DNA from 3 places in the Serratia sp. MMO-28 genome. Region 3 is predicted to be linked to each of the others. Evidence: predicted binding sites of a transcription regulator. Region 3 holds the regulator's gene; each other region holds the start of a gene.
The links. The regulator LexA, encoded in region 3, represses DNA repair genes until DNA is damaged. The targets are predictions, from matches to a motif close to TNCTGTATGTACATACAGNA.
Positions count from the first base shown of each region.

Region 1: umuD (translesion error-prone DNA polymerase V autoproteolytic subunit) is a predicted target of LexA. The motif match lies at 1,607-1,626, and genes of this name have one in related genera.
Region 2: dinB (DNA polymerase IV) is a predicted target of LexA. The motif match lies at 1,700-1,719, and genes of this name have one in related genera.

Region 1 covers NZ_JBBCVB010000006.1:107,464-110,743, reverse strand. Annotated here, with positions in the region: gene WG891_RS07135 (reverse transcriptase domain-containing protein) at 1-1,027, shown strand, start outside; gene WG891_RS07140 (reverse transcriptase N-terminal domain-containing protein) at 1-18, shown strand, start outside; partial or broken gene WG891_RS07130 (SOS response-associated peptidase family protein) at 1,112-1,465, shown strand; gene umuD (translesion error-prone DNA polymerase V autoproteolytic subunit) at 1,639-2,055, shown strand; gene umuC (translesion error-prone DNA polymerase V subunit UmuC) at 2,058-3,280, shown strand, end outside.
Region 2 covers NZ_JBBCVB010000022.1:35,208-38,487, reverse strand. Annotated here, with positions in the region: gene pepD (beta-Ala-His dipeptidase) at 1-576, shown strand, start outside; gene dinB (DNA polymerase IV) at 626-1,684, opposite strand; gene nqrM ((Na+)-NQR maturation NqrM) at 1,955-2,182, opposite strand; gene WG891_RS18705 (FAD:protein FMN transferase) at 2,190-3,206, opposite strand; gene nqrF (NADH:ubiquinone reductase (Na(+)-transporting) subunit F) at 3,221-3,280, opposite strand, start outside.
Region 3 covers NZ_JBBCVB010000028.1:30,707-33,986, forward strand. Annotated here, with positions in the region: gene zur (zinc uptake transcriptional repressor Zur) at 1-64, shown strand, start outside; gene dinF (MATE family efflux transporter DinF) at 108-1,454, opposite strand; gene lexA (transcriptional repressor LexA) at 1,682-2,290, opposite strand; gene WG891_RS21310 (diacylglycerol kinase) at 2,412-2,780, opposite strand; gene plsB (glycerol-3-phosphate 1-O-acyltransferase PlsB) at 2,980-3,280, shown strand, end outside.

The sequences.
Region 1 (3,280 bases), on a different contig from region 3:
GATGCGACGGTGCGCTGATGCGATCGAGAGATGCTTTACTAATCTCGCTCGAAAAAGCAGCCCGGAATGGGTTCTTGAAGGTGATATTAAAGGCTGTTTCGATAATATCGACCACCAGTGGCTCATTGACCACGTTCCAATGAACAAAACAGTTCTCGGTAAATGGTTAAAGTCAGGCTTTATGGAAAAACAGGTTTATCACTCAACAATTGCAGGCACTCCTCAGGGAGGGATCATTTCACCCGTGCTGGCAAACCTGACGCTGGATGGACTGGAACACCTGCTGAGGACGCAATATCCACGGCAGGGAAAAGGTTCAGGGGCGGGAAAAGCAGCCAAAGTGCATCTGATCCGTTATGCCGACGACTTTATTATTACCGGTGACAGCCGGGACACGATTAATAAAGTCATACCTCTCGTCGAAGCATTCCTTGCAGAACGTGGGCTGGAGCTTTCTAAAGCAAAGACCCGGGTTACCCATGTCTCTGAAGGTTTCGATTTTCTCGGCCAGAACATAAGACGTTATCCTAACGGAAAACTTCTCATTAAACCGTCCAGAAAAAGCATCAACACGTTGATCTCGAAGGTCAAAGCAATTGCTAATCAAATGATAGCTCAACCTGTTGCGTCATTGATCACGAGGCTAAACCCTGTGATCAGGGGATGGGCCAACTACCATCGTCATGTTGTTTCCAAGCGGGTATTCACTTATGTGGATCACCTGATCTTTGAAATTATCCGGAGGTGGGCCAAGGCCAGACATCCCCGTAAAGGGCTCAGATGGATTAAAAAGAAATACTTCGCTCAGGTGAAATCCCGAGACTGGGTTTTCAGCGGTCTATATCGGGATACTGTCACGGGACAAATTATGACTTTGAGATTAATTAACGCTCAAAGCATCAAAATTGTCCGTCACAGACTTGTTGCCTCAGCACTTAATCCCTATGACACGAATTGGGCAGATTATGCCCGAGCCAGATCTTCGCGACTGACTGCACCTGCTGCATCATTTCATAGTGGTGTTTGATAAGGCTTGAGCCGTGTGAGCTGGAAACTCTCACGCACGGTTCTTAGAGGGGGTGTCGGAGGTAACTTCGGCACCCTACTCGACAAACAGCAAAACGGCGTGAAACAGCCGTTTTTCATTTACCGAAAGGACGGAAATCCACTCCTGCTCGCAGCCATCGGGAAACAACCATTTGAAAGCGGAAATGACCTGGAAGGATTCCTGATCGTCACTGCAGCTGCGGATGAGGGACTGCTGGACATTCACGATCGGCGACCGCTCGTGTACTCACCGGCTGCCGCGCGTAAATGGCTCAGCGAAAACACAACCGGTAAAGAGGCGGAAGACATTGCCCGTGAGGGCAGTCTTCCCGCCGAAGATTTCACATGGCACCCCGTCAGCCGGGCAGTTGGCAATCCCGGCAACCAGGGCCGGAAACTTATTGAGCCACTGACCTAGCAGACGCTGAGATACGAGGCATCCACTCACAGGGTTATGCACCGTTTCTGTGGATAACCCACAGCTGTTTTATCCGCCAGAACAATGACCTGGTAATAGCCAGTAAAATTCTCCTTGCAGGACGGAAAATATCTTAAATAATACTGTATATATACAGATAAATTATGCCTATTATGAACGCCAGACAGTTGTACTTTTTTTCACCAGGCCAACCGGTCAAACTCCCGCTCTACGGAACACCATGCCCGGCAGGTTTTCCCAGCCCTGCCGATGACTATATAGAGCAATCCATTGATCTGAATGATTTTATTCGACATCCAGCTGCCACGTATTTCATCCGGGCAACAGGCGAGTCAATGAGTGAAGGCGGCATACTGTCAGGGGATTTGCTGATCGTCGATCGGGCTGAAAAACCCGTGCATGGCAGTATCGTGATCGCCGCGGTCGATGGCGAGTTTACCGTTAAGCGATTGCTGCTGACGCCCAGGGTTTGTCTGGCACCGATGAATCCCGCCTACAGCCCTATTTACCCCGAAACGCTGGAAATTTTCGGGGTGGTGATCCACGCCCTGCACTCATTTGGAAGGTGATCATGTTTATGCTGGCTGACGTTAATTCGATGTACTGTGCCTGCGAACAGGTATTCCGGCCGGACCTGAAAGGCCGTCCGGTGGCCGTGCTTTCGAACAACGATGGCGCCCTGGTGGCGATCAACCGGGAGGGAAAAAAGCTCGGTCTGAAACGTGGCATGCCGTTTTTTCAGGCTAAGGAAATCATTAAAAATAAAAAAGTAACTGTATTTTCAAGCAATTATTCCTTGTACGGCGACATGTCGGCGCGCTGCATGACGATTTTAGAATCCCTCGCGCCGGCGATGACGATCTATAGCATCGACGAGGCATTTCTTCACGTTGCCGGCATCGATGCCATAGAGTCATTCGAAGATTACGGGCACCGAGTGCGTGATACGGTGCTTCAGCAAACCGGGCTCACCTGCGGGATCGGCATTGCCCAGACAATGACCCTGGCCAAGCTTGCCAATCACGCCGCAAAAACTTGGCCGGCTACCGGCGGCGTCGTTGATCTGACAAGCCGGGATCGGCAACGACGACTGATGGCGTTGCTACCGGCCAGTGAAATTTGGGGATGTGGGCGCCAGTTGACCAAAAAGCTGGCTGCCATGGGGATCACCACTGCACTGCAGCTAGCCGACAGCAACCAGGCATTGATACGCAAGACCTTTGGGGTTGTGCTCGAGCGCACCGTGCGTGAACTGAACTGTGTGCCGTGTATCTCGATCGATGCGCTGCCGGCAAAGCAGCAGATCATCGTCAGCCGGTCATTTGGCCAGCGCGTCATGCAACTGCAGGACATGCGCCAGGCGGTGTGCCAATACGCAGAGCGCGCTGCCGAGAAACTGCGCCGAGAGAGGCAATACTGCCGGCACGTTTCGGTGTTTGCGCGAACCAGCCCCTTTGCACCTCACGAGCCGTATTACGCCAACAGTAATAGCGTACAGCTCATGCTGGCTACACAAGACACCCGCGATATCGTAGCGGCGGCAGTGAAAGCCCTCGAAGCCATCTGGCGCGACGGGTTTCGGTATCAGAAAGCGGGGATCATGCTGAACGATTTCTGTGACAAACCCGGCCAGATCGATCTCTTTGACGAACATCCACCGCGAGCCGGTAGTGAACAGCTGATGAAGGTTCTTGATAGCATAAATCAATCCGGACTGGGGAAAGTTTGGTTTGCTGGACAGGGGATAAGTAAAGCCTGGGCAATGCGGCGAGAACTGTTGTCACCCCGCTACAC
Region 2 (3,280 bases), on a different contig from region 3:
AAAAACATCACCATTCTGCTGGATCCTGTCACCAGCCCATCGCAGGCTATGACTGCCAACTGCCAAGCGCGTTTTATCGCCCTGCTGAACGGCACGCCTAACGGAGTGATCCGCATGAGTGATGAGGTAAAAGGCGTGGTAGAAACCTCGCTGAACGTTGGCGTAGTGACCACCAGCGAAAAAGAAGCGGAGATCATTTGCCTGATCCGTTCGCTGATCGACAGCGGGAAAGATTATGTGGTGGGGATGCTGAACGCGCTGGGGCAATTGGCTAACGCACAGACTGAAGCCAAGGGCGCTTACCCAGGCTGGCAACCCGATGCTAATTCACCGGTAATGCAGTTAGTGCGTGAAACTTACCAGAAACTGTTCAACAGCACGCCGAACATTATGGTGATCCACGCTGGGCTGGAGTGCGGTTTGTTCAAAAAACCTTATCCACATATGGATATGGTCTCGATTGGGCCAACCATCACCGGGCCACATTCGCCGGATGAACAGGTGCATATTGCCAGCGTCGGGCAATACTGGCAGTTGCTGACCGCACTGCTGAAAGCGATTCCTGAGCGCAAATAAGCGCCGTGCTGCAAGGGTGCAATCTTGTGCCCTTGCGGTTCCCCCGTGATTACCACGTCAGCACCAGTTGCCGCTCAAGCTGCGGATCCAGCAAGGTGACATGCAGCCCAACCAAGCGCACCCCGCGCCCATCACGCCGCTCTTGCCACACTTTATGGGCAACGTTGATCAAATCCTCTTTATTCAGTACCGGCCAGATATGCTCCTGGGTGGTCTGCTGAAAATCCTGAAACTTCAGCTTCACCCCTTGCCGGGCGATATGCAGATCCGGTTTCACCTTGCGCAGCCGCATCTCCAGCTCGGGATAGAGTTTATCGATAATCAGCGTCTCACACTCTTCCCAGCGGTGAATATCTTGCGCCAGCGTGCGCTCAACGCCCACCGACTTACGCAGGCGATCGGGGGACACCTCACGTTCATCAATACCCTGGCTGCGCTCCCACAGCACCCGGCCAAATTTGCCGAAGCTTTTTAGCAAGGCTGCCAAATCGTATTTTTGCACATCGGCACAGGTGAACAACCCCAGATCTTCCAGGCGCTTGGCGGTGACTTTACCCACGCCAGGAATTTTACCGAGCGGCAGTTGCTGCAAAAACCCCGGCACCTGCGCGGGCGTAATCACGTATTGCCCGTTGGGCTTATTCAATTCCGAGGCAATCTTGGCGAGAAATTTGATTGGTGCGACACCGGCCGAGGCGGTGAGATGCAACTCATCGGAGATCGCCTGGCGGATCTCTTGGGCGATCAGCGTTGCCGAACCGCTGCACTGCGTGCTGTCGCTCACATCCAGATAGGCTTCGTCCAACGAAAGTGGTTCAATCAGTGAAGTGTAGCGGGCAAAAATAGCGCGGATATGCTGCGAGGCTTCTTTATAGGCCGCCATCCGCCCCGGTAACAGCTTCAGGTGCGGGCAAAGCTTGAGCGCCATGGCGGTAGACATGGCGCTATGCACCCCATAGCGGCGTGCCGGGTAATTGGCGGTGCTGATCACACCACGGCGATCGGCACTGGCCCCAATCGCCAATGGAATATCGCGCAGGCTTGGATCGTCGCGCATTTCCACCGCCGCGAAGAAGCAATCCATATCAACATGAATGATTTTACGCATTTCGCCCTCCCATAATGCTGTTTAAATATACAGTAAAATAAAAAGAACTCAAATGCGGAAATGAACAGAAGGGACAAAAAAAGGGTCCTGTGTACAGAACCCCGAGGTTGATGACAAAGTAGCTTTTGAACCCGAGATACTCGGGCCTAGCGCACCGAGGGGCGCTCCGGCGGCTTACGCCGCTACGACCCCTTCGGCACGCTCTCCCTAATAACGGGCTTTGTCAGCAGTCTGAGGGTTCTGCGTACCGAACCCCTTGATATTTAGCGGTTATAAGATGCGACGTTTTTCCAGTTGTTCACGCCGCAACGCCTCTTTTGCCAAGCGCTTTTTACGTGCATCGCAAGGCTCCGGGCAGTCGCAGACTTTTTCCATCCCCAATGCGCTGATACCACCGCAACTGCCTTGCAAGGGTTTACGCCGCAGCAGATAGCCGAGAGACATGCCGCCAATCACCAGCAGAAACAGCACAAAGGATGCAACGAATACCGTCAGCATAACCGCCTCACTCGCTTTTCTTCAGATAGGGTTTGAACGCCTCGGAGTAACGTTCTTCAAAACCATTGGCGGTTTTCACGATCATAAATACCGGAATCCCCATCAGGTTTGCCAGCGCCATGCCCCGTTCCGGCCCCATGACGTTCAAACCGGTGGAAAGACCGTCGGCAGTCATACACTGTGGGCTGATCACGGTAATCGACACCAGGTTATGATTGATCGGCTTACCGGTCGAGGGATCGATGGTATGAGAATAGCGCACTCCGTCGTATTCGAAGTAGTTACGATAATCACCGGAGGTGGCAATAGACATTTCACCCGGTTCAACCACCAGATGAGCCTGTTGCTCCACACCGGCTACCGGGCGCTCAATGGCGATACGCCACGGCTTCTTCTCGCCGTTATGGCCGCGAGTTCGCACTTCGCCACCGATATCGACCATATAGTTTTTGACGTGCTGTGATTGCAGATATTCGGCTACCACATCCACACCATAGCCTTTGGCGATAGAAGAAAGATCGACATACAGTTCCGGAATGCTTTTCACCAACGCATGGCCTTCAACCGACAGCTTATCGCTCCCGGTCCAGCTACGGCGCAGCTCCAGTTCGGCAACGGTCGGCACTTTATTCGGGCGGCCTTCGGGGCCAAAGCCCCACAGATTCACCAGCGGCCCCACGGTGACATCGAGCGCACCATCGGTAACCCGGTTGATGCGCAGCGCTTCCAGCACCACTTCCGTCGTTGCAGCAGAAACCGGGAAGGGTTTATTCACTTCGCGGCTGGCGTTGAAACGGCTCAGCTCAGAGTCTGGCCGGTAGGTCGACATCTGATCGTTAACCTGCTCCAGGCGCTTATCGATCTCGGCACGCAGCGTTTCGACTGCCGGCGTATTTTCCCCAGGGACAAAACGGATCGAGTAATAGGTTCCCATCGTTTTGCCATCGAGATTTTCCTGCTTTGGCTCACATCCCGCCAACAGCAAAGTGGCGCCAAGCGCCACTATTGTCATCCAAAACTTCATTCACAACCGCCTGTTCAACCACCAAAGTCATCGAGCATGATGTTATCGTCTTCAACGCCGAGATCCTTCAGCAT
Region 3 (3,280 bases):
AGAAGCCTGCGAAAATAAGCACGATTGCGATCATGACCACAGTATCGCAATCAAGAAGAAATAAGTGCGGTAACCATGCTGCCCCCTAGTGCCACGTTCCCCCGCTCTCAAACGTTATGGCTTGATGGGAACCAGGTCCCCCGCAGGCGGTGGCTGTGCCAGATCCACCCTAATGCCACTCCACGCAAGGCCAAAAACACCATCAGAGCCAACCATAAGCCGTGATTACCCAGCATCGGCAAGGTGAATAACGTCAGCCCATAACCGGCGGCGGCCACTGCCATACTGTTACGCATTTCTGCCCCACGAGTCGCACCAATAAACATGCCGTCCAGCAGATAACACCACACGCCCACCAACGGCAGCACCACTTGCCAGGGCAGGTATTGGTTTGCCAGCGCACGCAGCTCCGGCAGCGAGGTTAAGGCCGCCACAATCTGCTGCCCGCTCACCCCATAAACCACGGCAAAAGCGAGCGCCACCAGGCAAGCTTGCCTGCAAGCCGCACGCCATACGTTATGCAGTTGGCGATCGTCCCGTGCGCCATAAGCATGGCCAGAATGCGCCTCGACAGCATAGGCAAAACCATCCAGCGCGTAAGCGGTGAAGGTCAGCAGATTCATCAGCACCGCGTTAACCGCCACCACTTCACTGCCCATACGCGCACCAAGAATGGTTAACGAGGCAAAACACAGCTGCAGTAATAACGAACGCAGCATAATGTCGCGATTAAGCGCCAGCAAACGGCGCAGATTACCGCACCAGGCCCGACGCAACATCGCCAGCGAAATCCCGCGTATTCTCAGCACCCGCCACGATAGCCACAGGCCCAGCACCAGCGTGACATACTCGGCAACCGCCGTGGCTGCCGCCGCGCCCTGCACATTCCAGCCCAATCCCATCACCAGCCAGATATCCAGCACAATATTCAGCAGGTTACCGACGATCAGCAAAATCACCGGGGCCCGCACATACTGCACGCCCAATAACCAGCCAAGCAGCACCATGTTAGCCAGTGCCGCCGGTGCACTCAGCCAGCGGATCTCCAAAAACAACCGCGCCTGCGCCAAGACGGCCTTGTCGCCCCCGACAATCTGCAACGCCAATGTGATCAATGGCTCACGCAGCAGCACAATCACCAATCCGGCCACCAGCGCCAGCAACAGCGGTTGCATCAAGGCCTTGGCCAGCCGTTGCGGATCCTGAGCGCCCAGCGCCTGCGCAGCCAGCCCGGTGGTGCTCATACGCAGGAACAGCAACATCATGAACAGGAAACTGGTTGCCATGGAGCCCACGGCTACCCCGCCGAGATAGGTCGGGCTATCAAGATGGCCGATAACGGCAGTATCCACCAGGCCAAGCAAGGGAACGGTGATATTGGAGAAGATCATCGGCAACGCCAGGCGCCACAAGGCTTTATCGGTATCGCTGGTAAAAGCAGAGATCAGGCGCATAGTGAAATGTTCCCGTAGCCGTGCGGTGATGGGCGTTTAGAAAAGATATCGCCCCAGAGCTGGAGCGATGTAGATATACCCTTCATACTTCAAGTTGCTTGGGTGTTGACTGCCTTCACTCACCCCAGTCACTTACTTGAGTAAGCTCCTGGGGATTCATTCAGTTGCCGCCTACAAGCAACTTGAATTATTTTGGGTATATAGAGTATCAATCAGAACAATAACGTTTAGATCCAGTCACCGTTGCGGATCACGCCCACGGCTAAACCTTCAATGGTGAAATTCTGTTGGCGCAGATCGACCACGATCGGCTGGAAATCGCTGTTTTCCGGCAGCAGCTCAACCACGTTACCGTGCTTTTTCAGGCGTTTGACCGTGACTTCATCTTCGATACGTGCCACCACGACCTGGCCGTTACGCACGTCCTGGGTTTTATGCACCGCCAGCAGATCGCCGTCAAGAATACCGATATCACGCATCGACATGCCGTTAACACGCAGCAGAAAATCAGCGTTAGGCTTGAACAAGGAGGGATCGACCTTGTAGTGCCCTTCAATATGTTGCTCGGCCAGCAAAGGTTCACCGGCGGCCACGCGGCCGATCAGAGGTAACCCTTCTTCATCTTCCATCAGCAAGCGGATACCGCGCGAAGCACCGGAGACAATCTCGATCACCCCTTTGCGGGCCAGCGCTTTCAAATGCTCTTCTGCAGCATTAGGCGAACGAAATCCCAGACGCATGGCGATCTCGGCACGTGTTGGTGGCATGCCCGTTTGCGCAATATGATCGCGAATCAGGTCGTAGACCTCTTGCTGTCTGGTAGTTAGTGCTTTCATTCCGCCCCCTGTTTGTTTATACAGTCTTGCTGTGAGTATATACAGGTAAGCCGGGATTGGGAACCGAAGAATAAATAAAAATCAGGGATTAGCGAAGCAGTTCGCAACATTATGCCCCTTTTCAACTGAAATGCTGCCAAAGCACCGAGCCCCAGACGAGCAGCGCCAGCACAATCGTCAGTGAGACCGCCGCCGAACCCATGTCTTTTGCCCGGCCCGAGAGTTCATGGTAATCCGTTCCCACTCGATCGACGAGGGCCTCAATGGCGCTGTTGAGGAGTTCGATAATCATCACCAGCAGGACCGAACCGATCAATAAAATGCGCGCTATCGCACCCACATCCAGCCAAATCGCCAGTATGATGGCCACCACGGCCGCGACTGATTCCTGGCGGAATGCGGCTTCGTTCTGCCAGGCCGCAGTTAAACCTTTGTATGAATAGCCTGCCGCCTTGATAATACGTGCCAGGCCGGTTGCTTTATTTGCCATATAAAAGACACCTTTCTCAAAGGTAATATACCCATAGTCTTTCAAGCCGCAGCCAAGCGGCAACTTGCAATCCATAGGGTATAATTTAACTATATGTTTCCAGAGGTCCCCGCGCCTCGGGAAATCCCAACGCCACAGATCTGCTACCCGGTTTCTGGTATGCTTGCGGCGCATTGCTAACAAGAGGCTTTATGTTGTTATGTTAGGTTGGCGTAAAATATATTATAAATTATTGAATTTACCACTGAAAATGTTGGTAAGAAGCAAGGTTATCCCTTCAGATCCGGTCACGGAGTTAGGGTTGGATCCCTCACGACCAATTTTGTATGTTCTACCTTACAATTCCAAGGCAGATTTGCTCACCTTGCGCACCCAGTGCCTGGCGCAGGATCTGCCCGATCCCCTTAACTCGCTGGAGATCGACGGCACCGTTCTGCCAAGCCACGTGTTTATTCATGAAGGCCCGCGCGTATTCCGCTATTACACGCCAAAAGAAGAAT